4 regions of the Rhodopseudomonas sp. WA056 genome follow, and region 3 is predicted to be linked to each of the others. Evidence: riboswitches for the same ligand, from Rfam matches in the RefSeq annotation. Region 3 holds a riboswitch; each other region holds the start of a gene.
The links. Region 3 has a riboswitch for cobalamin ahead of DU475_RS12535 (TonB-dependent receptor). Riboswitches for the same ligand answer to the same signal wherever they lie in the genome.
Positions count from the first base shown of each region.

Region 1: linked by a shared signal. The riboswitch ahead of DU475_RS18600 (DUF1636 domain-containing protein) and the one ahead of DU475_RS12535 (TonB-dependent receptor) in region 3 are both predicted to bind cobalamin.
Region 2: linked by a shared signal. The riboswitch ahead of DU475_RS22135 (hypothetical protein) and the one ahead of DU475_RS12535 (TonB-dependent receptor) in region 3 are both predicted to bind cobalamin.
Region 4: linked by a shared signal. The riboswitch ahead of DU475_RS08315 (ABC transporter substrate-binding protein) and the one ahead of DU475_RS12535 (TonB-dependent receptor) in region 3 are both predicted to bind cobalamin.

Region 1 is NZ_QPFS01000110.1:8,056-15,974, forward strand. Features, by position in the region: gene cobO (cob(I)yrinic acid a,c-diamide adenosyltransferase) at 1-616, opposite strand, end outside; gene cobN (cobaltochelatase subunit CobN) at 613-4,326, opposite strand; gene cobW (cobalamin biosynthesis protein CobW) at 4,461-5,465, opposite strand; gene cobU (bifunctional adenosylcobinamide kinase/adenosylcobinamide-phosphate guanylyltransferase) at 5,469-5,999, opposite strand; gene DU475_RS18600 (DUF1636 domain-containing protein) at 5,996-6,427, opposite strand; cobalamin riboswitch at 6,536-6,733, opposite strand; gene cobT (nicotinate-nucleotide--dimethylbenzimidazole phosphoribosyltransferase) at 6,830-7,885, shown strand; partial or broken gene DU475_RS18610 (nitroreductase family protein) at 7,882-7,919, shown strand, end outside.
Region 2 is NZ_QPFS01000169.1:1,230-7,856, forward strand. Features, by position in the region: gene tcuA (FAD-dependent tricarballylate dehydrogenase TcuA) at 1-1,028, shown strand, start outside; gene tcuB (tricarballylate utilization 4Fe-4S protein TcuB) at 1,015-2,151, shown strand; cobalamin riboswitch at 2,239-2,441, shown strand; gene DU475_RS22135 (hypothetical protein) at 2,552-3,115, shown strand; gene DU475_RS22140 (precorrin-8X methylmutase) at 3,112-3,741, shown strand; gene DU475_RS22145 (precorrin-2 C(20)-methyltransferase) at 3,738-4,466, shown strand; gene cobJ (precorrin-3B C(17)-methyltransferase) at 4,463-5,224, shown strand; gene DU475_RS22155 (cobalt-precorrin-6A reductase) at 5,191-5,973, opposite strand; partial or broken gene cbiE (precorrin-6y C5,15-methyltransferase (decarboxylating) subunit CbiE) at 5,972-6,627, shown strand, end outside.
Region 3 is NZ_QPFS01000053.1:21,932-29,850, reverse strand. Features, by position in the region: gene DU475_RS12535 (TonB-dependent receptor) at 1-1,817, opposite strand, end outside; cobalamin riboswitch at 1,926-2,130, opposite strand; gene DU475_RS12530 (DUF938 domain-containing protein) at 2,263-2,979, shown strand; gene DU475_RS12525 (MFS transporter) at 3,055-4,302, shown strand; gene DU475_RS12520 (MFS transporter) at 4,388-5,605, shown strand; gene DU475_RS12515 (carboxymuconolactone decarboxylase family protein) at 5,634-6,179, opposite strand; gene DU475_RS12510 (acyl-CoA dehydrogenase family protein) at 6,345-7,529, shown strand; gene DU475_RS12505 (acyl-CoA dehydrogenase family protein) at 7,685-7,919, shown strand, end outside.
Region 4 is NZ_QPFS01000029.1:1,231-9,149, forward strand. Features, by position in the region: gene DU475_RS08305 (cobyrinic acid a,c-diamide synthase CobB) at 1-966, shown strand, start outside; gene cobA (uroporphyrinogen-III C-methyltransferase) at 966-1,715, shown strand; gene DU475_RS08315 (ABC transporter substrate-binding protein) at 1,754-2,707, opposite strand; cobalamin riboswitch at 2,740-2,942, opposite strand; gene DU475_RS08320 (hemerythrin domain-containing protein) at 3,067-3,576, opposite strand; gene DU475_RS08325 (hypothetical protein) at 3,593-4,873, opposite strand; gene DU475_RS08330 (DUF2249 domain-containing protein) at 4,870-5,160, opposite strand; gene DU475_RS08335 (membrane protein) at 5,247-5,717, opposite strand; gene DU475_RS08340 (FAD:protein FMN transferase) at 5,756-6,754, opposite strand; gene DU475_RS08345 (nitrous oxide reductase accessory protein NosL) at 6,766-7,317, opposite strand; gene DU475_RS08350 (DUF2705 family protein) at 7,314-7,919, opposite strand, start outside.

The sequences.
Region 1 (7,919 bases), on a different contig from region 3:
CGCCCTTCTGCGCCTTTACGCCGGAACGGAACGGGTGCTTCACCAGAGTCATGTCGGTCACCAGGTCGGCAATTTCGATCAGCGCGGGGTGAGCGTTGCGGCCGGTGATTACCACGTGCTTGTCGGCCGGCTTCTCGTCGAGCAGCACCGCGACGATCTCTTCGATCGGCAGATAGTCGTAGCGCAGCACGATGTTGAGTTCGTCGAGCAGCACCATGCGATGGCGGTCGTCGCGGATCAACTCCCTGGCGCGGTCCCAGCCGGCGCGCGCCGCGGCGATATCGCGTTCGCGGTCCTGGGTCTCCCAGGTGAATCCCTCGCCCATGATGTGCAATGTCGCCAGCTCGGGAAATTTCGCCAGCAGCTTGGCCTCGCCGGTGTTCCATTTCTCGGACTTGGTGAAGTGCACCACGCCGACCGGCATGTCGTGGCCGATGTGACGGAACACCATGCCGAGCGCCGCCGAGGTCTTACCCTTGCCGGTGCCGGTGTGAACGATGATCAGCCCCTTGCTATCTGTCATGCCTGACAGCTTCTTGTCGTGCGCGGCCTTCCGCTTCTTCGCCTTCTCGGCGTGGCGGGCGTTTTCGTCGCGGTCGGGCAACGGATCGGTCATGCAGCTTCCTTCGGAGTGAGAAATTCGGCGAGCAGATCGGCGGCGCGGTTGGAGCGCGGCGTCCACAGCCCGCGCCGGATCGCTTCGTCGAACCGCGCCACGATATCGCGCAGCGCCGCCGGATTGGCGTCCTGCAGAAACTGGCGCACAGCGTCGTCTTCGAGATAAGCGGCGAACAGCAGGTCGAAATGACGGTTGCCGACGGCGTCGGTCGAGGCCGCGAAGCCGAACAGATAGTCCACCGTGGCGGCAATCTCGGAGGCGCCCTTGTAGCCGTGGCGCATCACGCCCTGAACCCACTTCGGATTGGCGGCGCGGCCCCGCACCACGCGAGAGATTTCGTGCGCCAGCGTCCGCGGCAACGGCGCCTCGGGCCGCGAGGTGTCGACATGGGCGATCCGCGGCGCCTGTCCGCGCAGGTTTTCGACCGTCGCGGACAGGCCGCCGATGAACTGGTAGTAATCGTCGGAATCGAGAATGTCGTGCTCGCGATTGTCCTGCGCCTGCGCCACCAGATCGATCTGCGTCAGCCGCGCCGCGAATTCGTCACGCGCCTCGGCCCCCTCCTGCCCCGCCCCATAGGCGTAGCCGCCCCAGGCGAGGTAAGCGCCGGCGAGATCATCGCGGCTGTCCCAGCCGCCGTCGTCGATCATCGCCTGCAGCCCGGCTCCGTAAGTGCCGGGCCGCCCGCCGAACACCCGCGCGCCGGCTTGTCTTTTCGCCAGATCGGGATCGACGCCGCTCTGAACTAATTGTTCGCTGCGGAGGCGGACCTGGGCGGCGATCGGATTGGCGTCATCCGGTTCGTCGAGCGCCGCCACTGCCGCGACCGCGCTGGCGATCAGATCCATCTGCACCGGGAAGGCGTCGCGGAACAGCCCGGAGACGCGGAAGGTGACGTCGACGCGTGGCCGTCGCAGCTCCGACAGCGGCACGATCGCAAAACCGGTGACACGGCCGGTGGCGTCCTCCCAAGTCGGCCGCGCACCGATCAGCGCCAGCGCCTGCGCCACGTCGTCGCCGCCGGTGCGCATATTGGCGGTGCCCCACGCCGACAGCGCAATCGAGCGCGGCCATTCGCCGGCCTCCTGCCAATAGGATTCGATCAGCCGCTCGGCGGCGAGCTGGCCGATCCGCCACGCCGACGGCGTCGGCACCGCGCGGACATCGACTGCGAAGAAATTACGCCCCGTCGGCAGCACGTCGGGACGGCCGCGGGTCGGCGCGCCGGACGGCCCCGGCCGAATGAAGCGGCCATCAAGCCCGCGCAGCAAAGCATCGCGCTCGGCATCGCCGCAAGCCTCGATCGCCGGCCGCAGCGACGTCGCGATCCAGTCCAGCACGGGCCGCGCTTGTGACCATTGGAGCGGCGGCGCTTCGCTCGCCACCAGCCGTAGCGCGAGTGCTTCGACGCGCTCGACCGTATCGCCGTTGGTCCGCCACGGCCGATCGCTCAGTGCCGCCAGAGCTGCCGGGCGCGGACCGGCATAGGGCGTCACGAGATCACGGGTCAGCGGATCGAACGCGGCACCGTTCGCATCCGTCAAGCCGAGATCGCTTGCCAACGCGCGATGCAGCGAGGCGTCCTGCGGCTTCAGCTCGGAGCGCGGCAGACGCGCGATCGACACCAGCAACTCGTCGCGCTGCGAAGCTTGCGGCGTGCGGCCGAACACGTGCAGCCCGTCACGGATCTGCATCTCCTTCAGATCGCACAGATGCGCGTCGATCGCCCGCAGCGCGTCCAGCGTCGCAGTATCGCGGTCGATCGCGACGTCCTCATCAAGGCGCGTCGCCCGGGCCAGCGAAATGATGTCCTCGGCGATGGCGTCGGCGCGATTGGGATCGAGATCGGCCGCCATCGCATATTCGTCGACCAGCGCTTCCAGCCGCGCCATCTCGTCGTGCAGTTCGGCGCGGGTCATCGGCGGCGTCAGGTGATCGACGATCACCGCGGCGGTGCGCCGCTTGGCCTGGATGCCCTCGCCGGGATCGTTGACGATGAACGGATAGAGATGCGGCAGCGGACCGAGCAGCGCGGCCGGAAAACAATCGCGCGACAGCCCGGCGCTCTTGCCCGGCAGCCATTCGAGATTGCCGTGCTTGCCGAGATGGATCACCGCATCGGCGCCGAACACCTGCCGCAGCCACAGATAGAACGCCACGTAGTGGTGCGGCGGCGGCAGTTCCGGATCATGGAAGCTCGATTTCGGATCGATCGCGTAGCCGCGGGCCGGCTGCACGCCGACCAGGATGTTGCCGAAACGATGCAGGCCGAGGCGAAAAACGCCATCGGCGACATGCGGATCGTGCTCCGGCGCACCCCACCGCGTAGTCATCGCCTCGCGCACCGCCTGCGGCAGCTCGGCGAACGCCGCCGCATAGTCCGCCACCGACCAGTTCACGCCTCCGACACGCGTGGCACGGTCGTCCAGCTCGTTGGTCGGGCCGCTCTGCAACCGCTCCATCAGCGCTGCGGTGTCGGACGGCAATTCGCCGGCGGCGTAGCCTTCGGACCGCAGCGTCACCAACAGATCCTGCAGCGATTGCGGCGTATCGAGGCCGACACCATTGCCGAGCCGGCCGTCGCGATTCGGATAGTTGGCCAGAATGATCGCGACACGGCGCTGATCACGTTTCAAATGCCGCAGCCGCACCCAGGCCTGCGCCAGGTCCGCCACCGCGTCGATCCGGTCCCGCAGCGGCTGATACACGGTGGGAGCGAATTCGGCGTCGCCGCCGCGCTGCTTGAACGCCACGGCGCCGGCGAAGACACGGCCGTCGACCTCGGGCAGCACGACATGCATGGCGAGGTCGCGCGGATTGAGACCGCGGCCGGATTGCTCCCAATGCTCGCGCGTCACCCCGGCCTGCGCCACCTGCAGGATCGGGCAGTCCGCCGACGCCAGTACCCCGGAGTCGTCCGTGGCGGTGGCGGTCGCAAACGCGGTGGCGTTGATGATGACGTCCGGCGGCGTCGCGGTCAGCACGCTGCGCAGGAATGCGATCGAGCGCGCATCCTTCAAGCTGGTCACGAAGATGCAGGTTGGATCGAAGTCACGCGCGGCGAGAGCGTCACGCAGCGCCGCAATCGCCGCGGTATCGCCGCTCGCCGCCAGGGCACGATAGAAGATCACCAGCGCGCGGCGGCGCTGCGATGGGGGCGGCTCGGCCGGCCAGAAACCAGCGGCCGGCATCGGCCGCGGCGGCGGCGGGCAGTCGTCACGCAGGATCATCCAGGCGGCGTAGCGCAGCGCCAGGCGAATATTGTCGGCACCACCCTCACTGCAATAGCGCCACAGCGCGTGAGCGTCGTCGAGATCGGCGGTGCTGCGCGCAGCCAGCTCCGCGTTCCACTCCATCTCACCCGGAATGCAGACGAACTGTGCGCCACGCGCCAGCGCATCGCGCCGCAGGCTGTCGACGCCGTGCGGCCAATAGGCCTCGCCGCCAAGCATCCGCAGGATGACCAGCTTGGCCTTCGCCAGCGTGCGCTCGACATAGAGATCAACCGACGCCGGATGGCCGAGCGCCAGGAAATTGGTGAGCTGGAGGGTCGGATAGTCGTCCGGCATCGCGTCGCGCGCCGCGCCGAACGCTGCCAGATCGCTGTCGGCCGCCGACAGCACCACGATATCGGCCGTCGCCTGACCAAGATCGCGCGCAACGTCGCCGTCGTCGATGCTGACGCTGGTGTCGAGCTTCAGGTGCATACGAGGGGCCTTGGTGGCACGAGCACCGCGCTCTCCCCGTCATTGCGAGGAGCGAAGCGACGAAGCAATCCAGCTCCCGGTCCGGAGCTCCTGGATTGCTTCGCTTCGCTCGCAATGACGGAAGACGACATGAACTACCCCGCCAGCGCGCGGCGGGCGGCGTCGGCATCGAAGCCTTTGAGGCCGATCACCACCAGATGGTCCGGGCGCTCGGCGTCGGGACGGGCGAAAGCGAGATCGATCCGCGAGCCGACCGCCTGCACCACGACCGGGGCCGGCTTGCCGGCGACACGGGCATGGCCCTTGACGCGCAGCACGCCGTCGAGCCCGAGCGCATCGCCGACCCGCGCCTTCATGGCGTCCAGCGTCTCCGCCGGCTGCGGGGTGATCACCAGCGAGTCGAAATCATCGTGATCGTGTTCCTCGCCTTCGGCGTGATGGCCAGTGCGGGATGCAAGATCATTCTCGGCTTCGGCATCGAGCCCGATCAGCACCGACGGCGCCAGCGTGCCATGCGACCGCACGATGCGGACGTTCGGCCGTACCCGGCTCGCCAGCTTGGCCTCGAGCGCGGCAAGCTGATCGGGCGCCACCAAATCGCTCTTCGACAGCACCACCAGATCGGCGCAGGCGAGCTGATCCTCGAACACTTCCTCGATCGGATCGTCATGCGTGGCGTCGCGCTGCGCCTTCACGGCGTCGTCGTCGAGCGGCACGCGCCCTTCGCTCAGCGCCAGCGCGTCGACCACCGTGACGACGCCGTCGGCGGTGGCGCGGGTCTTCACTGCCGGCCAGGCGAACGCCTTGAGGAGAGGCTGCGGCAGCGCCAGGCCGGAGGTCTCGATCACGATCGCGTCGAGCGGCGTGTCTCGGTTCAGCAGCTTCTCCATGGTCGGGATGAAATCATCGGCCACGGTGCAGCAGATGCAGCCGTTGGTCAGCTCGACGATGTCGCCCGGTGCGCACACCGACGCGCCGCAATCCTCGACCAGCGAGCCGTCGAAACCGGCATCGCCGAATTCATTGACGATCACCGCGATGCGGCGGCCGCTCGACTGATTGAGCAGCGCGCGCAGCAGCGTAGTCTTGCCGGCGCCAAGAAAACCGGTGAGCACCGTGACGGGAACGCGGTCGGTCATGAACTACTCTCCTGTTTGGCGTTTCAGCCACAGCGGCAGGCCGGCGGCGATGAAGGCGACGTCGGGCACGGCTGCGGCGACGGTCTGGTTGAGACGGCCCTGCGCGTCGCGGAAGGCGCGGCCGAGCGGCGTCTCCGGCACCAGGCCGAGGCCGACTTCGTTGGAGACGAGCACGATCGGACCGGCGGCGACGCCGAGATAGCGCGCCAGCCGCCTCGCCTCGACCTCGGGATCGCGACCGGCTTCCATCAGATTGAACAGCCACAGCGTCAGGCAATCGACCAGCACCGCGCGGCCACGGCCGGCATGCTGGGTCAGCGCATCGACCAGCCCAAGCGGCTCCTCGATCGTGGTCCAGCCATCGCCGCGGCGGGCGCGGTGATGCGCGATCCGGTCGGACATTTCGTCGTCGCTGGCGGTCGCGGTGGCCAGATAAATCTTAGCGTGGCCGCTGCTGGTGACCAGCCGTTCGCCGAACACCGATTTGCCGGAACGCGCGCCGCCGAGCACCAGGGTGGAGATCAGCGCGCTCATGCCGGCGCCCGCCCATCGTCGGGCGACCATTGCGGCGGCGGCAGGCGGACGAGCGTGCTCTTGCGCAGGAGTTCCGGACGCTGCCGCCATGGCACCAGGCCGTAGTGACTATCCTGATAGGAGGCCACGAACGTCGCCACCGCGTCGGCGCCGCTGGCACCGTCGAGATCGCCGAACACGAAGGTGTAGCCGCCCGCACTCGACACCGCGACAGTCGCGGCGCGCTTGCACGCGGACAGACACTGCACGGCGCGCACCTGCACCGAACCGGCGTCCGCCAGCGCGGCGCGGACCGCCTCCAGCATCGGAGCGCCGACGGCGACGCCGTCGATCGTCTTGCAGGTGGTGCAGACGCTGACCATCACCGGCGCGCCAGGCAGCACGCGCGGCGGATCGGCGCTCACATCGGCATGGGGCTCGGAATCCATCGGGCTCGAATCATCGCGTCAGCTATCGAGCTTTGTCGGAACGCGCGGGAGAGGCCTTTGCCGTCCGCACTGCTTCCGTCCGGTGCACCCCGCCCCGACGACGCCTTCAAAGCACAATACGCGATGGCAGGTCTCCTGGCTCGCGAGTCGCCGCCATTCGCCGCCTTCCCAGGATTTCCCAGTGGCCTCGGCGATGGCTCGTCGCTTACAGTTGCGGGGGCAGCTCCGGGATCGAGACGCACCGCGTCTCCCACCGGCTTCCCTTTTCACCTTCCTTACGGAAGGACCATCGCGGCGCACGCTAGCTGCGACGCTGTTGCGGGTCAACAACGCGAAGGTGGTGTTGACCGGACTTGCGCGGTTACGTCAGTTGCGCGCCTTGCCGAACCAAAGGACCATCCGATGCCGACCGACACCCTCGTCACCTGGCAGCCGCCCTCGATCACCCCGGTCGACCCGACGCTGAAAGCAACCTTGCGGGCGCGGGTGGACGGCAAGGCCAAGCCGCTCGGCTCGCTCGGGCGGATCGAAGACCTCGCGATCGAGCTGGCTTTGATGCGACATCCGCAGCCGCCGCGCGCCGACAACGCGGTGCTGATGGTGTTCGCCGGCGACCACGGCCTGACCGAAGAAGGCGTGTCGCAATATCCGTCCGCCGTGACGGTGGCGATGGTGATGACCTATCTGGCCGGCAAGGCCACCGCCAATGCGTTCGCGGCGGCCAACCATGTCGATGTCCGGGTGATCGATGCCGGCGTCGCCGCCGAACTGCCGAAACATCCCGACCTGATCGACGCCAAGATCCGGATGGGAACAGCCAACGCGGCGCGTCAGCCGGCGATGAGCATCGCGGAGGCCTGCCAGGCGCTCGATCGCGGCGCCGAGCTGGCGCGTGCCGAGATCGCTGCGGGCGCGGACGTGATCGCGCTCGGCGAAATGGGGATCGGCAATACGGCTTCATCGTCGTTGCTGCTGCATCGGCTCGGTCCGGCCCCGCTCGACCAGAGCATCGGCATCGGCGCCGGCCAGGACGCCGACGGGATGGTCAAGAAGAAGGCGGCGATCGAAAAGGCGGCGATGCGCAGCACCGCCACCGCACCGCTCGAAGTGCTGGCCGAATTCGGCGGGCTGGAGATCGCCATGATGGCCGGCGCGGTGCTGGGCGCCGCCGCGCAGCGCCGTCCGGTGATCGTCGACGGCTTCATCGCCACCGCCGCGGCGCTGGTCGCGGTGCGGCTGGCGCCGGAAGCCCGCGACTATTGCGTATTCGCCCACCGCTCCGCCGAGCGCGGCCACGATCTCGCGCTGCAGGCGATGGATGCCGCGCCGCTGCTCGATCTGCGGCTGCGGCTCGGCGAAGGCACCGGGGCGATCCTTGCGGTGCCGCTGCTGCGCGCCGCTTCGCGGCTGCTCACCGACGTCGCCGATCTCTCCGACGTGCTCGCAGGCAAACTATGAGCTCGACGCTGAACAGACTGGTGGCGATGACCGA
Region 2 (6,627 bases), on a different contig from region 3:
CTGGCTGGTTGATCGAACACGGCGTGCATCTGCAGCCGCCCGGCACCGGGGTGATGCCGTATTCCCGCCGCACCGCATTTCCGCTCGGCGGCGGCAAGGCAATGATCAATGCGTTGTACGCATCTGCCGAGCGATTAGGCATCGCAATCAACTACGACAGCGAGGTCCGATCGATTCTCCACAGCGAGGGCAGCGGCTGGACCGTCAACGTGCGTAGCACCGGCACTGACGCCCCAATCCGCACGCGCAGTGTCGTCGTCTGCGCCGGAGGCGCGGGCGCCGACCCGGCGTGGCTGCGCGCCAATTTCGGCAGCACTGCCGAGGGCTGGATGGTCCGCGGCACGCCTTATGCCGACGGCCGCCTGCTCGATCTGCTGATCGGGGCCGGCGGCTGTGCGATCGGCGATCCGACTACATGCCATGTCGTTCCGGTCGATGCGCGCGGGCCGCAATTCGATGGCGGCATCGTGACCCGGATCACGTCGATTCCACTCGGCGTCGTTGTCGATCGATCCGGTGCTCGCATCGACGTCGTAGGGGCCGGATCCCAGCCGACGCACTACGCCAAATGGGGACCAAGGATCGCCGCCTGCCCAGGCCAGATCGCTTATCTGGTGCTCGATACCCAAGGCCTCGCCCGTGCCGCGCCATCCGCCCTGGCGCCAGTCACTGCGCCGAACCTCGGCGAACTAGCTGCCGCGCTGCAGATCGATCCCACGGCTCTGTTGCAAAGCATCGAGGACTTCAATGCCGCCCCGGCCAACGCCGCGCGTACCATCGCGGAGCCACCATTTGCCGCCTATCCGATGCGGCCGGGGCTGACGTTCGTGCACTACGGCATCAAGGTGGATGCAACGATGCGGGTGGTCCAGGCCGACGGTCGCCGCCACGACGACCTGTTCGCGGCCGGCATGATCATGGCTGCGAATGTGCTGCGCCGCGGCTATCTCGCCGGGCTCGGCATCACCCTATCGGCAGTATTCGGCCAGATCGCAGGTGAGGAGGCAGCGCGCCATGTCCGCGGCTGATCCGATGCTCGAAGCCGAGCGCGTGCTGCGGATCTGCAGCGCCTGCATGTATTGCGATGGGCTCTGCCCGGTGTTTCCAGCGATCGACGGCAAGCACAACTTCAGCCTGAGCGACGTCAGCTACCTGTCGAACCTGTGCCACAACTGCCAGGGCTGCTGGCATGATTGCCAATACGCACCACCACATCCGTTCGCCGTCAACCTGCCGGCGACGTTCGCCGATCTTCGGCAGCGCTCCTATGCCGACCATCTGTGGCCGCCCGCGCTCGGTCGCGCCTTTCGCGCCTCATCGCTCGCCGTGCCCGCCACCGTCGCGCTCGCGCTGCTGATCACCTTCGCGCTGGTGCTGGGCACGGGCTCACCAGAAGCATTACGGACGACATACGCTGGCGAAGGCGCGTTCTATCGCGTGCTGCCGTGGCCGGCGATGGCCGGGCTCGCGGGCGGCACGTTCGCGTGGGCAGTGATTGCGATCACGCTGGCGACTTTGCGATACTGGCGCACGATCGCGCCAAAGACGACGATCAGCGAGATCGTGCGCGCGCTGCCGGTTGCCCTCTCCGACATCATCACGCTGCGCCACCTCGGCGGCGGCGGACCCGGCTGCCATGACCATGATGAGCGAACCTCGCAGCGGCGACGGATCTTGCATCACCTGACTGCCGGCGGCTTCGTGCTCAGCGGCCTGTCGACGATCGCGGCTTCCGCTTATCATCACCTGCTGGGCGTGATGGCGCCCTACCCGCTCGCCAGCCTGCCGGTGATGCTCGGGCTCGTCGGCGGCGTGACGATGACCGTGGGTGCAGTCGGGCTGCTGGCACTGGAAGCGCGGGCCGACCGCGCGTCGAGCGACCGCGGCGAGACCAAGCTCAACGTCGCGTTTCTCGTCTTGCTGGCCCTGGTCGGCGCCAGCGGGCTTGCGGTGCTCGGCTTCCGCAGCACGCCCGCGATGGCGCCGCTGCTCACCGCCCATCTCGGGCTGGTGTTTGGCCTGTTCGCCGCGCTGCCGTTCAGCAAGGCGCTGCACGCGCCGTTCCGGGCAGCGGCGCTGCTGCGTGCCGCAATCGACAGCAGTCGCCGCGCTTCAGCGCGGGCTCCGGACGCCTCGGGCGACTCGCTTTGATCCTGATCAAGCTGGCGCGAATTTGATGGACGCGGGAGGCCGGCAAACTGGTCGTGAAGGTCGATTGACAGTTCGCCGTTTCCGTCCCAAACATCGCGCGCCGACGGTGTCCTGTCCTCGACAGGACGAAGAGGGAATATCGGAAGGCCGCTGCCCGCAGCGGCCGAGCCGAAGCTGCCCCCGCAACTGTAAACGGCGAGCCGACGCAACACGCCACTGGATAACTTCCGGGAAGGCTGCATCGGCGACGACCCGTGAGCCAGGAGACCTGCCGTCGCCTGCTATGATGACGTCGTTTCGGGCGGGGTGCCCCGGGATGTCTTTCGGCGGTCCGGAGTGCAGGTCCGTTCGCCGGTTTTGAGCCATCGCCCGCGATGGCCAACCGACGAGATTCGGCGCGATGCCGCCCACTGCGCTCCATCCCGGTGTCATTGCCGGTTCTCAGCCGTCGCTTCCGCCGGACGCCGCCGAGATCGCGGTGCTGTCGCCCTGCGCCGAGACGCTGGCAGCCTTCGCTGAGGCGTGGACCGGTGACGCCGACCGTCTGCACACCAGCGACCTCGCCTCCTTCGCTGCGCAGGCATGTGATCGCTCGCTCGATTCGTCGCTGCTGCGCGCGATCCTGATCGTACTGCCGGATCAGGCGGATCTTTGCCGTGAAGCCGTCGAAGCGATCACCGCGTTCGCCGGCAGCCGGCGGATAGCCTTCGCGGTCCTCAGCTCTCGCGAGCAGCCCGGTGTTCCGAGCGAACTGATCACCAACCTGCCCCCCACGACGCTCCGTCGCCTGAACAGGCTGTACATTCAGCGTGCTGGCGATGCCGCACGCGCCATCCTGATGCAGTTCGCCCTCGCCGCGGGGCTCAGCATCTCCGCGATGGAGACTTCAAGCGACAGCGCGGTCGCCGACACAGAGCAGCCCCCATCCCTTCTCCCCGAGCTGATCGAGGACGCCGCCCGATGACTTACGCCTACGAACGAGACGGCGACGCGATCTATCGTCAGTCGTTCTCCATCATCCGCGCCGAAGCCGCGCTCGATCGATTCACGCCCGACGAGGAGAAGATCGCGGTGCGCATCATCCACGCCAGCGGCATGGTCGAAGTCGCCGGCGACATCGCGTTCACGCCCGACTTCGTCGCGGCGGGCCGCGCCGCGCTGCAGGCCGGCGCGCCGATCCTGTGTGACGCGCAGATGGTCGCCAATGGCGTCACCCGCAAGCGGCTTCCGGCCGACAACGAAGTGATCTGCACGCTGAACCATCCTGACGTTCCTGCCCTCGCTGCAAAGCTCGGCACCACCCGATCGGCCGCCGCCGTCGATCTGTGGCGCGACCGGATGCAGGGCGCTGTGGTCGCGATCGGCAACGCGCCAACCGCGCTGTTCCGCCTGCTCGAAATTCTCGCCGAGCCCGGCGCACCGCGGCCCGCGGCCATTATCGGCATCCCGGTCGGCTTCGTCGGCGCCGCCGAATCCAAGGACGCGCTGCTGACGGACTCACCCTCGCCTTGCGTGATCGTGCGCGGCCGGCGCGGCGGCAGCGCGATGACGGCTGCGGCGATCAACGCGCTGGCGAGCGAACGCGAATGAGCACACCGACGATCTACGGCGTCGGCGTCGGCCCAGGCGCACCAGACCTGATGAGCGTCCGCGCTGCGCGGCTGATCGGTGGCGCCAAGGTGGTGGCGTATTTCCGCAAAGCCGGACGCCCCGGCCACGCCCGCCGCATCGCCGATGGCCTGCTGCCGGAGGGCGTGATCGAAGAACCGATGGACTATCCGGTGACGACCGAGATCGCACTCGACGATCCGGCCTATGCGGCGACGCTGCGCAGCTTCTACGAACAATGCGTCGCGCGGCTCGCCGACCACATCGCGCAAGGCCGCGACGTCGTCGTGCTGTGTGAAGGCGATCCCTTTTTGTACGGCTCGTTCATGCATCTGCACAGCCGGCTGGCGCCGCGCATCCGCGTCGAAGTCGTGCCGGGCATCTCCGGCATGGCGGCATGCTGGACTGCGAGCGGCACGCCGATCACCTATGGCGACGACGTGCTCTGCGTGGTGCCGGCAACGCTCGGACCAGCGCGGCTGAAGGCGGCGCTCGCCACCGGCGATGCAATCGTGATCATGAAGCTCGGCCGCAATCTGCCGAAGGTGCGCCGCGCGCTCGACGACGCCGGCCTGCTCGATCGCGCGATCTATGTCGAGCGCGGCGCGATGGACGATCAGGTCGTGATGCCGCTCGCCGACAAGACCACCGACGACGCGCCTTACTTCTCGATCGTGCTGGTCCACGGACAGGGACGACGGCCATGACCGGATCTGTCGTCGTCGCGGGCCTCGGGCCCGGCGCGCAGGAACTGATCACCCCCGAAGTCAGCGCAGCGCTGGCGCGCGCCACCGACATCGTCGGCTACGCGCCCTATGTGGCGCGCGTCGCTGAGCGTGAAGGCTTGCAGCGGCACGCGTCTGATAACCGCGAAGAGCTCGATCGCGCCGGCTTCGCGCTGCGGCTGGCGGCCGAGGGTCGCCATGTCGTCATCGTCTCCTCCGGCGATCCCGGCGTGTTCGCGATGGCGGCGGCGCTGTTCGAAGCGATCGAAGCCGGCGATCCGTCGTGGCGCGAGCTCGACATCCGCATCCTGCCCGGCATCAGCGCGATGTTCGCCGCCGCGGCGCGGATCGGCGCGCCGCTCGGCCACGATTTCTGCGCGATCAACCTGTCGGACAATCTCAAGCCGTGGGAGACCGTCGAGAAGCGGCTGCGCGCCGCAGCGGAGGCCGATTTCGTCATCGCGCTGTACAACCCGATCTCGAAGGCCAGGCCGTGGCAGCTCGGCCGCGCCTTCGAGCTGCTGCGCACCATCCATCCCGCGTCCGTGCCGGTGATCTTTGCGACCGCTATCAGCGATCCACGCGAACGCATCGACGTGGCGCCGCTCGGCGAGGCGGTGCCGCAACGCGCCGACATGCGCACGCTGGTGATGATCGGCTCGTCGCAGACCCGGATCATTCCGCGTCGCAGCGGCGCCGCTTTCGTCTACACCCCGCGGTTCTCCGGAGCGGTGTCGTGACCGAGCCAGGCCATCACATCGGCGACCGTCGCGACGCAGTGCCGATCCGGCACCGCGGGCCGCTTCACCATGATCACCGGCAGCCCGAGTTCGCGCGCCGCGGTGATCTTGGCAACAGCCGCATCGCCGCCGGCATTTTTGGCGACGACGATCTCGGTGCGGTGCGCCCGCAGCAGCGCGCGGTCGCCGGCGAGATCGAACGGTCCGCGCGCCACCACGATATCGACATTCGGCAACGGCAGCGGCCCGCGCGGTGGATCGACCAGCCGGACCAGATAGGCGTGCTGCGGCTGCGCCGCGAACAGCTCGAGGTTCTGGCGGCCGATGCCGAGAAACACCCGCCGCGGCGCTGCGCCGAGCGCGCTCACCGCCTGAGCGAGATCTTCGACATCGACCCAGCGATCACCGGCGACCGCCTGCCACGCCGGCCGCTCCAACGCCAACAGCGGCACGCCCGCTTCGGCGCAGGCGATCACCGCGTGGCGGCTCATCTGCGCCGCGAATGGATGCGTCGCATCGACGACGCGCTCGATCCGCTCGGCGCGCAAGTAATCGACCAAGCCGCTGATGCGGCCAAAGCCACCAACGCGAAACGGGATCGGCGGTGGCTTCGGGTGATCGGTGCGGCCGGCGAACGACAGCACCGCGTCGACGGCCGGCTCGGCGGCGATCGCCCGGGCGAGCGCCGAGGCATCGGCAGTGCCGCCGAGGATCAATACGCGCGAGCGATGCGATGAAGGGAGCGTCATGATCACCAGCGATGACACGACGCAGCCCTGGCTGTCCATCGTCGGAATCGGTGAGGACGGCCTCAAGGGGTTGTCGGCGCGCGCACGGGCGCTGCTGGACACCGCCGAGCTGATCGTCGGAGGTGATCGCCATCTCTCCCTCGTCGCCGCATTGAACAAGCCCACAATGCCGTGGCGCGTGCCGTTCGCGGCCTCGCTCCCCGACGTGCTGGCGCAGCGTGGCCGCCGCGTCGCCGTGCTGTGCTCCGGCGATCCGTTCTGGCACGGCGCGGGATCGGTGCTGGCCGATCATCTCGCGGCAAATGAATGGACCGCCGTGGCGGCGCCATCGACCTTTGCCTGGGCCGCTGCGCGGCTCGGCTGGCGCCTGGAAGACGCGGTGACGCTCGGCCTGCACGCGCGCCCCGTCGCGACGCTGCGTCCGCATCTCCGCCCGCAGGCGCGGCTGATCGTATTGGTGCGCGACGGCGCCGCGGTCGGCGAGATCGCCGCGTATCTCGCGGCGAACGGTTTCGGCGCGTCCGAACTCACCGTGCTCGAAGCACTCGGCGGCCCGCGCGAGCGCGTGCGGCGAACCACCGCCTCGATCTTCGCTTTCCCCGACGTCACCGCTCCAGTCGCACTCGGCATCGCCGCAGCCGCGGAGCCGAATGC
Region 3 (7,919 bases):
ACGCCGGCATTTGCCGTATAGCGCGACACCAGCGGCACGTCGTTGCCGGAGAACGGCCCTTCGCGAAAGGTCGCGCGGGTGTAGGCCGCGCCGCTGCGCAGCAACAGCGAGTCGCTGATGCGGAGCGAAGAGCTGGTTTCGCCGCCATAACGGCGGGTCGGATCGAGATTGGTGTTGTAGAAGTTGACGGGATCGTAGCGGATCTCGTTGGTCAGATCCATGTTGTAGACGCTCGTCTGCATCTCGAACGGACCTGACTTGATGCGGAAGCCGCCTTCGACATCCACCGAGGTCTGGGTCTTGAGCGCGAAGGTGCCTGGGATCGGATTGAAGAACGCGTCGTAGGACGGTCCGGAGGCGACACGTTCGTCGACATTCGGGGTGCGGAACGCACGAGCGGCGCGGGCGAACACGCTGAACACATCGTTGAAGCGATGCTCGAGGCCGACGTGCAGGGCATGCTGGGTCTCGGTGCTGTTCAGCGGCAGCGCCTGCGCTTCGCCGAAATAACCGGGCGCCAGCGGATTGAGTCGGTCGCTAGCCTCGACTTTCACGCTCTGCACCCGGCCGCCATAGGAGAAGTCGGTGGTCGGCAGGACGGCGATGGTCTGCTGCCAATAGCCGGCCAGGGTCTTCTGAGACAGGTTGTAGACGTGAACCGGCGGCGTGCCGCGATACTGGCCGCGGTCGGAATCATAGGTCGCGTCGTAATAGTCGAGGCCGGTGAGGATCTTCGACGGCAGGCCGAAGAACGCGTTCTTGATGCTCAGCCGCGGCGTGATCGACCAGGTCCGTAGATGTGCGTCGAATGCGCTGGCGCGGGAACTCAACAGCGGCAAGCTGCCGAAATAGCCGGCCTGCTGACGCTTGTCGCGAACGCCGCCGTCGACGATCAGTTCGGCACCGTCCCACAGTGATTTGGTGAAGCCGGCGGTGATGTTGGCGCCCTGCTTGTCCGCATAGTCGAACGGCGTGTTGGTGCCGCGGCGGTCGGTCTGGAGCTGGTTGACGCCGATCGACGGATCGACGGTGCGGGAGCCGGGCAGGCCGAGATGCTGGTCGTCGCCGGAGATATTGAGGAAGGCGCTGAGATCGGCGGTGGTGTAGCGCAGTTCGCCGAGCGCGTTGTTCTGTTCCAGCGCGTTGTTGGCGCGGTAACCGTCGGTACGGACGTGATTGGCGAAGGCCGACGTTGACCATGGGCCAGAATTGAAAGCCGCCGACACCGCAGCGAGGCGCTGGTTGAATGAACCGACGCCGCCTTCGGCGCGGAACGTTGCGGGTGGGCCGCCGGCACCGGTCTTGGTGACGATGTTGATGACGCCGCCGACAGCATTGTCGCCGTACAGCACCGCACCGCTGCCGCCGCGAGTGATCTCGATACGCTCGATCGATTGCAGCGGGAGGCTCGACAAGTCGATGCCCTGCAGATCGAGGTCGTTGAGACGGCGGCCGTTGATCAGGAACAACGTGTTTGAGGTTGCGGTGGCGCCGAAGCCTCGCAGATCGACCGAGGAGCCGGTGCCGTTGACGCCACCGTACAGCGACGTGCTCTGCACACCGGGCGTCTGCGCGATGATGTCCTGCACGGTTTGGGCCGGTGAACGAGCGATGTCTTCGGCGGTGATCACTGTGCTCGACGTTCCGACGATGGCGTTGGAGGTGCGGGTCGCGGTGGCGCTGACGACGATCTCCGGCAGCACGTCCTGCGCGGTGGCAGGCGTGATGAGCGAAAGTGAAGGCACCAGAATCGTGGAGGCGAGAAGCGCGCGCGAAAGGGCGGAGCAGGGCCGCGGCGCGGCGGGACGGGAATGCATGGGATCAACCTCGGCTGACGTCTGTGGCACGTCACAGCGAACGAGGTCTCACCGGCTTGTTCGGAAGCGGTGAAGACAATGCCTGCAATTCCCGGCCGGCAACTTCGCGTGTGACCACGAATGACGGCAGGTCTCCTGGCTCGCGGTTGATCTTCCGTCGCCTTCCCAGGACCGAGGTTCCCAGTGGCATCCGACGAAAGACGATCCGCTTACAGTTGCGGGAACAGCTACGGCCTAGAACGCGAAAGTGTCTGCGTCCGCACCGTATTCCCTTTTCATCCCCTTTCGGGAAACCGTCGCCTCCATCTAGGAGTCCCGGGATTCGCGAGTCAATTCGCCGATGGCGGCGAACAGGCCCAATCGTGGTCGGATTGTGACCGGCTGTGACTTGCGTGTAACAGCCGGGTCTGTACACCTCGCACGATAGCGGATGCGGCAGGTGGCGATGGCGGAGTTCGTGGTGGAGTTCGGCAAGGATGGACGGCGCGTCGAGCCCGACGGCCGGCTCGATGCCGCTGCGTTTCATCGTAATGACGCGCCGATCCGCGCCGTGCTGGCCCGGCTGCTCGCCGGCCGGCAGGGCGACGTGCTCGAAGCCGGCAGCGGCACCGGCCAGCATATTGCCGCACTGGCGCGCGAGCATCCGTCGATCGTGTGGTGGCCGAGCGATCTCAACGACCGGCATCTGGAGAGTATTGCCGCGTGGCGTGCCGATGCGGCGCTGGCCAATCTGCGGCCGCCGCAGCGGATCGATCTGGCCGATCCCGCCTGGTCGGTCGCGCCGGTGGAGGGAACCGCACCCGGGCCGCTGCTGGCGCTGTTTTGCGCCAACGTCGTGCACATCGCGCCGTGGCGCGTCGCCGAAGGGCTGCTGGCCGGCGCCGGCAGGCTGCTGCGCCACGACGGGATGCTGGTGCTGTACGGGCCGTTCAAGCAGGACGGCAGGCACACCGCGCTCAGCAATGCGGTGTTCGACACCAGCCTGCGCGACGCCAATCCGGAATGGGGCGTGCGCGACGTGGCGGATCTGGAACGCCTGGCTGCCGGCGCCGGTCTGACGCTGAGCGAGATCGTCGAGATGCCGGCCAACAACCTGATCCTGGTGTTTGTACGGGCAAAACCGGCGGGGGCCGATGCGGCCGGCGGTGCTGCGGCGGGTTGATCGCGCCCGGCCCGGCCCTATGATGCGCGCGCAATCGCCGGCCGGTGTCGGCCGGCGCGAGGAGAATCCCCGCCGATGGTCGATGCGACGGCCAACGACATCGTCGAAGACGATGCCCGTGCCCGTTCCAATGTGGTGCGGCTGGTCGCGGCGCAGGCGCTGACCGGCGCCAACGCCGCGGTGATCTTCGCCACCGGCTCGATCATCGGCGCCCAGCTCGCGCCGCAGATGTCGCTCGCCACCGTGCCGCTGTCGATGTACGTGCTCGGCCTCGCCGCCGGCACGCTGCCGACCGGTTGGATCGCGCGGGTCTACGGCCGGCGCGTCGCCTTCATGATCGGCACCGGCTGCGGCGCGCTCACCGGCGTGCTCGGCGCCGTCGCCATCCTGTACGGCTCGTTCCTGCTGTTCTGCGTCGCGACGTTCATCGGCGGGCTCTACGCCGCGGTGTCGCAGTCCTACCGGTTTGCCGCCGCCGACGGCGCCAGCGCGGCCTATCGGCCTAAGGCGGTGTCGTGGGTGATGGCCGGCGGGGTGTTCGCCGGCGTGCTCGGTCCGCAGCTCGTGCAATGGACCATGGACGTCTGGCAGCCCTATCTGTTCGCGTTCTCCTATGTGGTGCAGGCGGCGATCGCGCTGATCGCCATGGCGGTGCTGTGGGGCGTCGATGCGCCGAGGCCGAAGCCGGCCGAACGCGCCGGCGGCCGCCCGCTGCTGGAGATCGTGCGGCAGCCGCGCTTCATCGCAGCGGCGCTGTGCGGCGCGATCGCCTATCCGATGATGAATTTGGTGATGACCTCGGCGCCGCTGGCGATGCAGATGTGCGGGCTGAGCGTCGGCGATTCCAATTTCGGCCTGCAATGGCACATCGTGGCGATGTACGCGCCGAGCTTCGTCACCGGCTCGCTGATCATCAAGTTCGGCGCGCCGCGCGTGGTCGCGGCCGGCCTGGTCCTGGAGGCGCTCGGCGCCGGCATCGGCCTCACCGGCGTCACCGCCCCGCACTTCTGGGCGACGCTGTTCGTGATCGGGGTCGGCTGGAACCTGGCGTTCGTCGGCGCCTCGGCGCTGGTGCTGGAAACCCACCAGCCGAACGAGCGGACCAAGGTCCAGGCGGTCAATGATTTCATCATCTTCGGCCTGATGGCGCTGGGCTCGTTCGCGTCCGGCCAATTGCTGGCCGACTACGGCTGGGCGACCGTCAATCTCGCGGTGTTTCCGCCGGTGTTGCTCGGCCTGATCGTGCTGGCCGTCACCGGCTGGTCGAAGATACGAAGACGTGCGGCCCTGGCCGCCACCGAACTGTCCGATCGCGGCGTCTGACCGCGCACCAACACGGCCGGCGGCGAACGCCGGACAGGGGAGGGAGTCCGATGCCGTCGCGCGCGACGAATGACGCTCGCCGCCGATGGTGACGACCCCGGCTCCCGACGAGACCTCGTTCCGCTATCCCGGCTGGCGGATCGTCGTGGTTTGCTTCGTCGTCGCCACCTTCGGCTGGGGCCTCGGCTTCTATGGCCAGAGCGTGTACCTCGCAGAACTGGCCCGACTTCACGGCTGGCCGTCGTCGCAGATCGCCACCGCAACGACGTTCTTCTATCTCGCCGGTGCGCTGCTGGTGGCGTTCGTCGGCGATGTGATCCGCACCATCGGGGCGCGCGCCTGCCTGCTCGGCGGCATCGCCGCGATGGCGCTCGGCACTGCGCTGCTCGGCCGGATCGACGCGGTCTGGCAGCTCTATGCGGTCGATGCGCTGCTGGCGGTCGGCTGGGCGGGGACCAGTCTTGGCGCGATCACCAACACGCTCGGCCTGTGGTTCGACCGGCGCCGCGGCATGGCGATCAGCCTGGCGCTGAACGGCGCCTCTTTCGGCGGCATCGTGGGCGTGCCGCTTCTGGTGGCGCTGATCGGCGCGCTCGGCTTCGCCGGGGCGACCTTTGCGGCGGCAGTCGCCGCGGTGATATTGCTGATGCCGCTGGTCGCGATCGTGGTTGCGCCGCCGCGGCATCCCGCCAATGCCGCTCCGGTCGCCGCCGCGCCGCGGCCGCTGTCGTCCGGCGCGATCCGCGGCAGCGCGTTGCGCGACCTCGGTTTTCTGACCGCGACGATCGCGTTCTCGCTGGTGCTGTTCGCGCAAGTCGGCTTCATCGTCCACCTGATCGCCTATCTCGATCCGCTGATCGGACGGGAGCGTGCCGCGCTGGCGATGTCGCTGCTGACCGCGATGGCGGTGGTCGGACGCGTGTCGCTGTCGGTGGTGATCGATCGTCTCGATCAGCGTCTGGTCTCGGCGCTGTCGTTCGCCAGCCAGGCGGTGGCGCTGGGCGTGTTGATCTCCACCCGCGATGAGGCGCTGCTGCTGGCCGCTTGCGCGCTGTTCGGCTTTTCGGTCGGCAATCTGATCACCTTACCGGCGCTGATCATCCAGCGCGAATTTCCTGCGTCGTCGTTCGGCGTCCTGGTCGCGCTCAACACCGCGATCAACCAGGTCGCCTATGCGTTCGGCCCCGGCATCATCGGCCTGCTGCGCGACGCCTCCGGCAGTTACACGCTGCCGTTCGCCGGCTGCATCGCGCTGCAACTCGCCGCCGCAGCGCTGATCATGGTGCGGCGGGGGCGACGATAGCCTTTCGGCCGCCGCGGAAACGACTGTCTCACGCCAGCTCCGGCGTCTCGTCGTCTGGCAGCGGGAACTGGTAGGCGTTGAGCGTCATCGACACCATAGTGTAGTAGCCGCACAATCCGATCACTTCGACCAAGCCGCGCTCGCCGAGCAGCCGCATCGCCTCGTCATACAGCGGCTGCGGCAGCCCCTTGGCTTCGTGCAAGGCGCGGGCGACATCGTAGATCACCTGCGCCTTCGGATCGTCGAACGATGGGGTGCGGCGGTCGCGGATCGCGTCGATGATGGCAGGGTCGAGCCCGCCGTCGAGCGCCATCTTCTTGTGCGCGTACCATTCGAACTGCGCGGTCCAATGCCGCGCGGTGACCAGGATTGCCAGTTCCGACAGCGCCGGGGGCAGCGAGGTGTCGTAGCGCAGGAAGGCGCCGAGCCGCGTCGCGTGGCGGGCCATCTCCGGGCTCGCCAGCCACGCCATCATCGGCGGCGGCGGGCTGCCGCGCTTGCTGGCGATCGACTCGTCGTAGATGGCGCGCTGTTCGGCGCTCATTTCGCCAGGCGAAAGTAAATTCAGGCGCATCCTCGGTTGTCCTCTTCGGGTATCGGGCGTTCGTTCCCTAGCACATCGCCGCAAGACCGCAGCCCGAGACGGATATTGAATTCCACCGCGTGACGCGCCAAGGTCGCCGCCAATAAATGCATCGTCGGCGTGCAACGCGCCGGCGCAAATGTGGATGGAAACCGCATGACCGATCTCGATACATTCCGCGCAGAGACCCGCGCCTGGCTGGAGGCCAATTGCCCCGCCGAGATGCGCACGCCGATGCAGGGCGACGAGGACAATTTCTGGGGCGGCCGCAACGCCAAATTCGCCTCCGAGGCGCAGAAGGTCTGGTTCGAGCGGATGCGCGACAAGGGCTGGACCGTGCCGGACTGGCCGACGCAATACGGCGGCGGCGGGCTCGACGGCGCCCAGCACAAGGTGTTGCGCGAAGAGATGGCCGCGATCGGCGCGCGCCCGCCGCTGTCGTCGTTCGGCATCTGGATGCTTGGGCCGGCGCTGCTGAAATACGGCAACGAACAGCAGAAGGCCGAGCACCTGCCGAAGATCGCGCGCGGCGAAATCCGCTGGTGCCAGGGCTATTCCGAGCCGAACGCCGGCTCCGACCTCGCCTCGCTGCAAACCCGCGCGGTGCCGGACGGCGACGACTTCATCATCAACGGCTCGAAGATCTGGACGTCCTACGCCAATTACGCCGACTGGATCTTCTGCCTGGTGCGCACCGATCCGGCCGCCAAGAAGCACGACGGCATCAGCTTCATCCTGTTCGACATGACGTCGCCCGGCGTGACCACCAAGCCGATTTTGCTGATCTCCGGCAAGTCGCCGTTCTGCGAGACCTTCTTCGACAATGTCCGGGTGCCGCAGTCGCACGTCGTCGGCACCATCAATCGCGGCTGGGATGTGGCGAAGTATCTGCTGCAGCACGAGCGCGCAATGATCTCCGGCATGGGCGGCCGTGACGGCGGCCGGCCGCTCGGCCAGGTCGCGGCGGATTCGCTCGGCACCGACGCGCAGGGGCGGCTCGACGATCCGATCCTGCGCGGCCAGATCGCCACGTTCGATGTCGACGAGGCGGCGCTCGCCTGTGCGGCGGAGCGGGCGGTGGATCTCGCCAAGGCCGGGCAACTGCATCCGGCGTTCTCGTCGGCGATGAAGTACTACGGCACCGAGCTGAACAAGCGCCGCCACGAGATCCTGATGTCGGCCGGCGGCATCGACGCGCTGGAGTGGGAGAGCGTGCGCAGCCACGACGGCGCCCGCGCCCGCGCCTGGCTGCGCACCAAGGCCAACTCGATCGAAGGCGGCACCAGCGAAGTGATGCTCGGCATCGTCGCCAAGCGCATCCTCGATCTGCCGGGGGCTTAGTAGGCGTCCTCATCCTGAGGAGTGGCCGTCAGGCCGCGTCTCGAAGGATGAGGGGCCGCGGCGCTCATGGTTCGAGACGGCGCGCTGCGCGCGCCTCCTCACCATGAGGTCCTCGTATCGTTGCAACATCATTGATCTGATCGGAAACCTCACCCATGGCTCTCGTCCTCACCGAAGAACAAACCATGCTGCGCGACTCCGCGCGCGGGCTGATCGGCGACAAGGCGCCGGTCGCTCATCTGCGCAAGCTGCGCGACGAGCGTGACGCCACCGGCTTTTCCCGCGACCTCTGGAAGAGTTTTGCCGAGATGGGCCTCGCCGGCCTGCTGGTGCCGGAAGAATTCGGCGGCTCCGGGCTCGGCTGTGTCGAGGCCGGCGTGGTGATGGAGG
Region 4 (7,919 bases), on a different contig from region 3:
CTGGTGATCGACGTCGCAGGCCAGGCGCAATCGGCCGCCGCGCTGGCGCTCGGCTTCGCCCGCTATCGCAGCGATGTGCGCATCGCCGGCGTCATCCTCAACAACGTCGCCAGCCCGCGCCATGAAGCGCTGGTCCGCGACGGTTTCGCCGCGCACGACATTCCGGTGCTGGGCAGCTTTGAGCGGCAGCGCGATCTCACGCTGAAGAACCGCCATCTCGGTTTGGTGCAGGCACGCGAGACCGCGAGGCTCGACACCCGCCTGCAGCAACTCGCCGACAGCGCCGTGCGCAGCATCGATCTCGACGCGGTGATCGGCTCCGCGCAACCGGCGCGCCCGATCGCATCGTCGATCCGGCCACTGCCGCCGCCGGGTCAGCGCATCGCGCTGGCGCACGACGATGCATTCTCCTTCATCTATCCGCACCTCACCGCCGGCTGGCGCGCGGCCGGCGCCGAGATCGTGCCGTTCTCGCCGCTGAACGACGAAGGCCCAGATCCGTCCTGCGATGCCGCGTGGCTGCCTGGCGGTTATCCCGAACTGCACGCAGGACGCCTCGCGGCAGCGACGCGATTCAAGACGGTGCTCACCGCATTCGCGGAAACCCGCCCGGTGCACGGCGAGTGCGGCGGCTACATGACGCTGGGTGCCGGCCTGATCGATGCCGACGGCACGCGCCATGCGATGGCGGGACTACTCGGCCTCGAAACCGACTTCGCCACCCGCAAGCTGCATCTCGGCTACCGCCGCGCAACCTTGCATACCGCCGCCGCCGGGTACGCCGCCGGCAGCGTGCTGCGCGGCCACGAATATCACTACGCGCGCGTCGTCACCGTGGCGGACGAGCCGCTCGCCGAGATCCGCGATCCCGCCGGACAGCTCACCGATGAGACCGGCAGCCGCCGCGGACCCGTCCCCGGCACCTGCGTCCAGCTGATCGCTGTCGCCGAGGAGGCGATCGCCTGATGTTCAAGTCAATCGAAAGCGCCGCCGCCAACGGCCGCATCACGCTGGTCGGCGCCGGCCCGGGCGATGCCGACCTGCTGACGCTGCGGGCGATCAAGCGGCTGCAGGCCGCCGACGTCGTGCTGTACGACGACCTCGCCGGCGAAGACTTCATGGCGTATCTCGATCCTAACGCCGAGATGGTCGCGGTCGGCAAGCGCGCAGGTCATCCCTCACCGCGCCAGGATGAAGTCAGCCGGCTCGCGATCAGCTACGCGCTGCGTGGCAAGCATGTGGTGCGGCTGAAGGCCGGCGATCCGACGCTGTTCGCGCGCGCCGACGAAGAGCTCCGCGCCGCGCGCGAGGCCGGCATCGCGGTCGAGATCGTGCCTGGCATCACCACCGCAACCGCTGCCGCCGCCGCGATCGGCGCGTCGCTGACCAAGCGCGGCGTCGCGCGCCGGGTGCAATTCGTCACCGGCCACGATGTCGACGGCCGCCTGCCGCGCGATCTCGACCTCGCGGCCCTGGCGGACGCGACGGCCACAACCTGCGTCTATATGGGCAAGGCCACCTTCCCGGCCCTCGCGGCGCAACTGATCGCCCGCGGCCTGAGCGCTACGACACCTGCCGTGATGGTCGAGAGCCTCGGCTCTGGCACCACAAATGTCGAGCGCGGCACCGTCAGCGAGATTGCCGCTCGCCTCACCGCCGACCGGCCGGCCGGCCCCTGCATGATCCTGTACGGCGCCGCGCTGGAAGAAGGCTGAGAACCGGCGCGCCGGACCGAGCTGTCACCAAGCTTCGTTCAATCGTGTGCCGCGGCCGAAGCAACGCCGTGCCTCCGGCTGATCTGCTCGATCGCATCCGACAGCCGATCGAGCGCGGCCGGCAGCATCGGACCGCCGCAGACCGTGAGCTGATCGGGGACAACGATCCGCCGGGTTTGCGGATAGGCCTGCTGAATCGCCGGATGCAGCAGCAAAGCCTTGCCCTGATCCTCAGCCTGCGGCTGCTGCTCCGACACCAGCAACAGATCCGGCCGCGCAGCGACGATGGCTTCAAGCGACGCGAAGCCGCCATAGCTGAGGCCAAGATCCGAGGCGGCATTCGACAGCCCCACCGTGTGCAGCAACGAGCTGAGCAGACTGTCGCCGCCGGTCACCCAGCCGCGCCGCGACAGCGCCAGCACCCGGCCCTGCCAGCGTGACGCCGTTTGCCGCGCGCGCTCGGTTGCCCGGTCGATCGCAGCGATCATCGCGTCCGCTCGCTGCGGATGGCCGACGAGCTCGCCGGCCCGAACGATCTGCGCCTTGACCTCGTCGATCGTCCGCGGCACGTCAAACTCCTCGAGCGGGATGTGCTGCGCGCGCAGCAGCTCGCGGGTGGCGCGCTTGCCGTAGCGGCCGGCCAGCACCACGTCGGGCGCCAGCATCAACAGATCCTCCGCCTCGCCGGACAGCGACGGAAACCGCTTTGCCTCGTTCGCGAGCCAGGACAGCCGCGGGTCACGCGCATAGGGCCCAAGGCCCATGATCTGCTCCGGATCGGCCAAGGCGATTAGCAACTGATCGGTGCACATATTGATCGAGGCGATCCGCTTCGGTGCGGCGAACACCGGCGATGACAGCAGGCCGATCACACCGAGGCTGATCAGTCCGATGACCGGCAGCGCCAGATGGCGTAGCCAAGGGGTCAACCGTTGCTCGCCCGAAACGACGGGCGCACAAGCGCCGCGATGCCGCGCAGTTGTTCTGGTCAAGACGACATCCTCCGCCGGCCCATCGCCGAACGAGTTGCACACCTGTACCGGCCGGTCTCCTGGCTCGCGGATATCCGGCGCGTCCGCCTTCCCGGCCAAGCCGGCCAGTGGCATTCGAGGACGCTCCGATCCGCCCACAGTTGCGAGGGCAGCCACGGCATTGGGGCAACGACACCCCGCACCGCATTCCCGTTTCACCCCTCGTGCGAGGGGCACCGGTACTGGTTTCGGTTAAGCACGCCGCCCCGGGCCGCACAAGGCAGACGATCCGCCGAATGGTCGCCCGCCGGGGCGGGCCACTGCCGGTGGCACCGTCTGGCCGCCCGACAGCAAAGCGAGGGTCGCAGCCTGCCCCCTGTTCATGACGCTTCCGCGCCCTGGGACGCCCTGACATAGGCGTCGTACAGGCGTGCCTCCGTGGCATCGTCCATGGTCTGATCGAGCAGTGGCAGCAGTGCCATCTCTTCCTTCTGGACGTGCACGACCATGCGTTGCACCAGCTCGGCGCCGGCGCGGCTGAACTCGCGCCAGCTATCGGCGTCGAAGCCGTTTGCCTGCGCACGCCGGGCCTGCGCAATCAGCTTTTCGCCGAGCGGCCGCATGAAATTGTGCTCCTCGGTGAGATGGTCGCCTATCAGTTGATCGCCGACCGAATCGAACATCGTGAACAACTGCGTCTCTTCGAAGTCGAAATGCCGCAACGTATCTGCTTCGATCGCCGCAGAGAGATCGGCGAGCAGCCGCGCGCCGGCGGGATCGGCCACGCTGATCGGCTGACGACGCGAGATCGCCGCCTCGAGCCGCTCCATCAGCGCGATGGTGGCGCGATGCTCGTCGTGCAGGGTCTGGCTGATGCGGTTGGCAAACATGGCAGGCTCCTTGAAACTAACAGTTGCGGGTGCGGCCCGAAGTGAGCGACGGCAGAATGCTGGCGATGTAGGCGGCGAAGGCGAGCGCCCCGGCGGCGCCAACCACCGCAGCACCGGCAGCGAGCTGCGGAATGTCGAGCACGATCGCCAACGCCAGCACGGCGATCGCGATCAGATGGCAGACCGCATGCGCCTTGAGCGGGGCAGCGACGCCGAGGTCTGTCAGCAGCGGCGGTCCGCCGCTGGCGCGGCTGACATGCATCGAGGCCAGAAACGGCACGATCCGCTGCAGCACGCCGAGCAGGAACGTCATCAGCCAGCCGCCGAGCGCCACCAGCCCGAACAGCGTCGGCCCGCCGAGGCCGGCCCAGCCCTGTAGCGCAGCAAGCGCTGCAAGCGGCGTCAGCGCCAGCATGACCCAGGAGAAACGGATCAGCACAAACGACAGGCCGAGGCGCTTGCGCATGCCGCTCGCCAGCGCGACGCGCATCAACCCGAGATGCAGGCCGACCGCGACCGCGCCGACCACGCAGGCCGCAATCTGCAGTGCGACGACATCGTCAAGCGCACCGATCGTGCCGAGCGCCACGGTGGCGGTGGCGGCGCCGAAGCCGAACCATGCCGTCCGCTGATCCGGCGCGTTCGACAGCGCGAACATCGGGATCAGCACGTGGCTGAAACCGAGCGCCAGCATTCCCATGAAACCGAATCCACCGAGGATCATATGGGCGCGCGCCGCCGCGGCGTGATCAACGAAAACCCCGAAGCGATGGTCAAGCGACAGTGCGAGGCCCAGCGCCACGAGCGCGATCAGCGAGGCGAGTGCCGCCCAGCCATAGGCGCGTACCACCGGCATACTTCCGGCGCGCCGCAGATTGTCGGCCAGCAGCACGGCGAACAGCAGCAGTCCCAGCGTCGTCGCCGCAGCACCGCCGATCATCCAGATGCTATCAGCAGCCGCCATCCCGGCGATCAGCACCACCGCGCCCGGGATCAGCAGCCAGGATGCCAACCGGATCGGCCACACCGCCGCCAACGGCCGCGTCGTCGCCACCGGGAGAAGCTGCACCGCAGCGCCGACCGCGGTGAATGTCAACACGCCGAGCGTCAACAGATGCACCGCGGCCAGCGACGGACCGGCCCCGCCGCGAAACCGCGGAAAGTCGTCCGCTGCCAACAACACCGCGCCCCAAAGCAGAACGTGACACACCGCGGCGGCGACGAAGAACCGGAACGGAACCGAAGCGGGCAGCAGCCGGCTCTTGGCCGTCGCGAGAAATCCGCTGGCAGCGATCATACGGGGCCTCGCTGGATCTCAAGCAGCACCTCGCCGTCCCGCAGCGGCATGTCAGCGGCCGGCGTCACCATGCGATGGCGCCAGCCCCGCGCGTCGAGCTCCGGATACAACAGCAGCGGCTCCTGACTGACGAGCGCCGTCAATCCGTCCCCCGCCTCGCCGCCGTCGATCAGGCGAAGCACCGCCACCAAGGGCTCGGGACACGGCAGGCCGCGGACGTCGACATGCAGCCGGTCGCCGACGTACCAGCGGCGTCCTCGTTCGGTTCGTGCGTTGCTGCGGCTCATCGCGGCTCACTCCATGGCTCAGCCGACGCTAACCGGGCGAACCCAGCCATCTTTGTTCTGCCGCAAGCTCAATCGCGAATGGCGGGTCAGAACAGCCCGTGCACACCGCCGACCGCGCCGAGCACGGTGATCAGCGAAATCGTGCTCAGCACCCGATGGCCGCGCAGCGCCACCCGGAAGGCGCGGTCGGGATCGCGCCGCGCCCGCGCGTCGAACCAGGCGTGCAGAAACAGCGGCTCGGCCACGAACAGCATCACGATGAAAATCGCCCACAGTCCGAGCATCGCGCCGAGCCACCAGAATTGCGGATCAGCGAGCTGATCCCAGCGGTCATAGGCGTACAGCATGTAGAAACCGGAGATCCCGACCAGCAGCGTCGAGATCCGCGCCTGGGCGGCGAAGCGACGCTCCAACGCATCGAACAACGGCAGCCGCTTCGTCGCTTCCATGTCCAGAAGGCTCGGCAGGATCACGAAGGTGACGAACAGCAGTCCCCCGATCCAATGCACCACGCCGAGCACATGGATGATACGAAAGACGGTCGGCCAATCCAGCATCACGACATCACCGCGGCGTCAGAGCAGCACGCGCTTCCTTAGGCGCGCAGCCACTGCACGCTCCCCTCTGCATCCGCCAGCAACACTTCGACGCCCGCCCGCGCGCGAAGGATCGCGACGATGCGGCTGCGGTCGAGCACGCTGAAGGCGGTCGACAGCGCATCGGCCTCCGTCGCGGTTGGCGCGACCACGCTGACAGAACGATACGACGAGGGGCAGCGTCCCGTCGATGGATCGAACAGATGCGTGAACTGACCCGCCGGATCGAAGCGAAAGCCTGCGCCGGATGACGTTGCGATAGCACGATCCACCAACTCGACGGTACCAAGCTCGACGCCGGCTTTCTCCGGATCGGCCAAGCCGACCCGCCAGGGCGCACCGTCCGACTTTGCGCCGATCGCCCGGATCTCGCCGATGTCAACCAGCGTGGCGGTCATGCCACCCTTCCGCAGCAGATCGACCACGCGATCGGTAGCGAAGCCTTGCGCGATGCCGTTGAGCGTGATGGCGGCGCCCGGTCGTTTCAATGCGATGCGATCAGCCGACACCAGCACATCGTGGTAACCGACCTTGGCCAGCGCGCTTGCGACCTCCGCCTTCGCCGGACCGGCAGGATCAGCTCCGGACCGCTCGAAGTGGCTTCGATAGAGTTCCCACAACGGCTGAACAGTGGGATCGAACGCACCGCCGGTCAGCGCAGCAAGATCCAACGTCGTCTGCAGCAGCGCCACCATGTCCGGATCCGGCGCAATCAACACCCCGGATCGATTGAGCACGCAGATCGCCGAGTCCGGCCGGTACAGGCTGAACATCTGCTCGAGCCGGCGCACTTCGTGCACACTGGCCTCGACCAGCCTCGCCGCGGCGACGCGATCAGGATGGTGGATCTCGATCGACACCTGTGCGCCGAGCGCCGAACCGCGCCAGCGCACCGGCCCGCCCGCCTGCGACGGCACCGCACGCCCGAGCATGGCGACGCCGAACGCGCTGGCAGCGATGGTGACGAAGCGCCGCCGGTTGAGTGCTGACTGCGTCATGGCATTTCTCGCTAATTCATCCGGGTCTCGGTCGCACCGTGATGATCGCTGGCGGACGACGCATCGCTGCCGAGGACGTAGTTGCTGGGAATAGCATCGAAGGCGACCACCCGCCCTCCGTTCGCGGCGGCGAAGGCCTCGGCGGCGCCACGGTCGCTGAACGGCACGGTCTCGGCCGCCCCCATCCCGCCGCGCTTGCGGCTGTCGATCACGAAGAACGCCTTCCTGGCATCGACCCAGTTGGTTTCGCCCGGCTGATCCCAGTTCGGCGCCCGCCCCATGTCCGAGACGTAGATCGCGCGGATGTCGCGCGGCTGATCCGGCATCAACGTGAAGGCAACCGCATCGCGCGCGGAGGAAAACCAGTACGGATCGATCCGGCTCGCGGTGATGATCTGCCCCTTCGGACCGGGATGCTCGACGAGGTTCATGCCGCAGAACACGCCCATCGCCTCGTCGTTCAGCGCCACCGGCGGCGGCATCACGGCCGAACCGGACTTGTCGTTGCAGCCCGCGAGCAGCAGCGCGGCCGCGAGCAAGACGATACAACCTGAAATTCTCATAGCTCCCTCCGGGCGAATACCAAGATGGCGAGGCCGAGCGGCACCGCGACCCATGCCGCCATGCCCGCAAGCAGGCTGACGAAACTGGGATGCACGGTGCCGGCGAGGCCCGCCATGCCGGCGAACTGGCTGACATTGGTGCCGGTCAGATTGCTCAGCCGGTACAGATCGGTCGGATTGAAGAACAGCAGCACGTTGAGCACGCCGCTGGAAATCAGCCGGCCCTGATCGACCACCAGCACGCCGAGCAGCGCCATGTCGAACACCAGCACCAGCAACAGCCAGATCCCGACCGCGATGCCGGCCGCGGTGCCGCGCTGGCGTACCAGGCTGGACGCCGCATAGCCGAGCGCGACGAACACCGCGCCGAGCAGCACCGAGGTGCCGAGCATCGCGGCAAACGCCGCCCAGCTCTGCGACGACACCGGCGTGCCGCTGATCACCAGTGCCAGCGCCGAGACGCCGTAACCGACCAGCGTCGCGAAGCTCAGGATGGTGACGTGGCCGAGAAACTTGCCGAGCACGACGTGCGTGCGTGCGACCGGATAGCTCAGCAGCAGGATCATGGTGCCGCGCTCCATCTCGCCGACGATGGCGTCGTG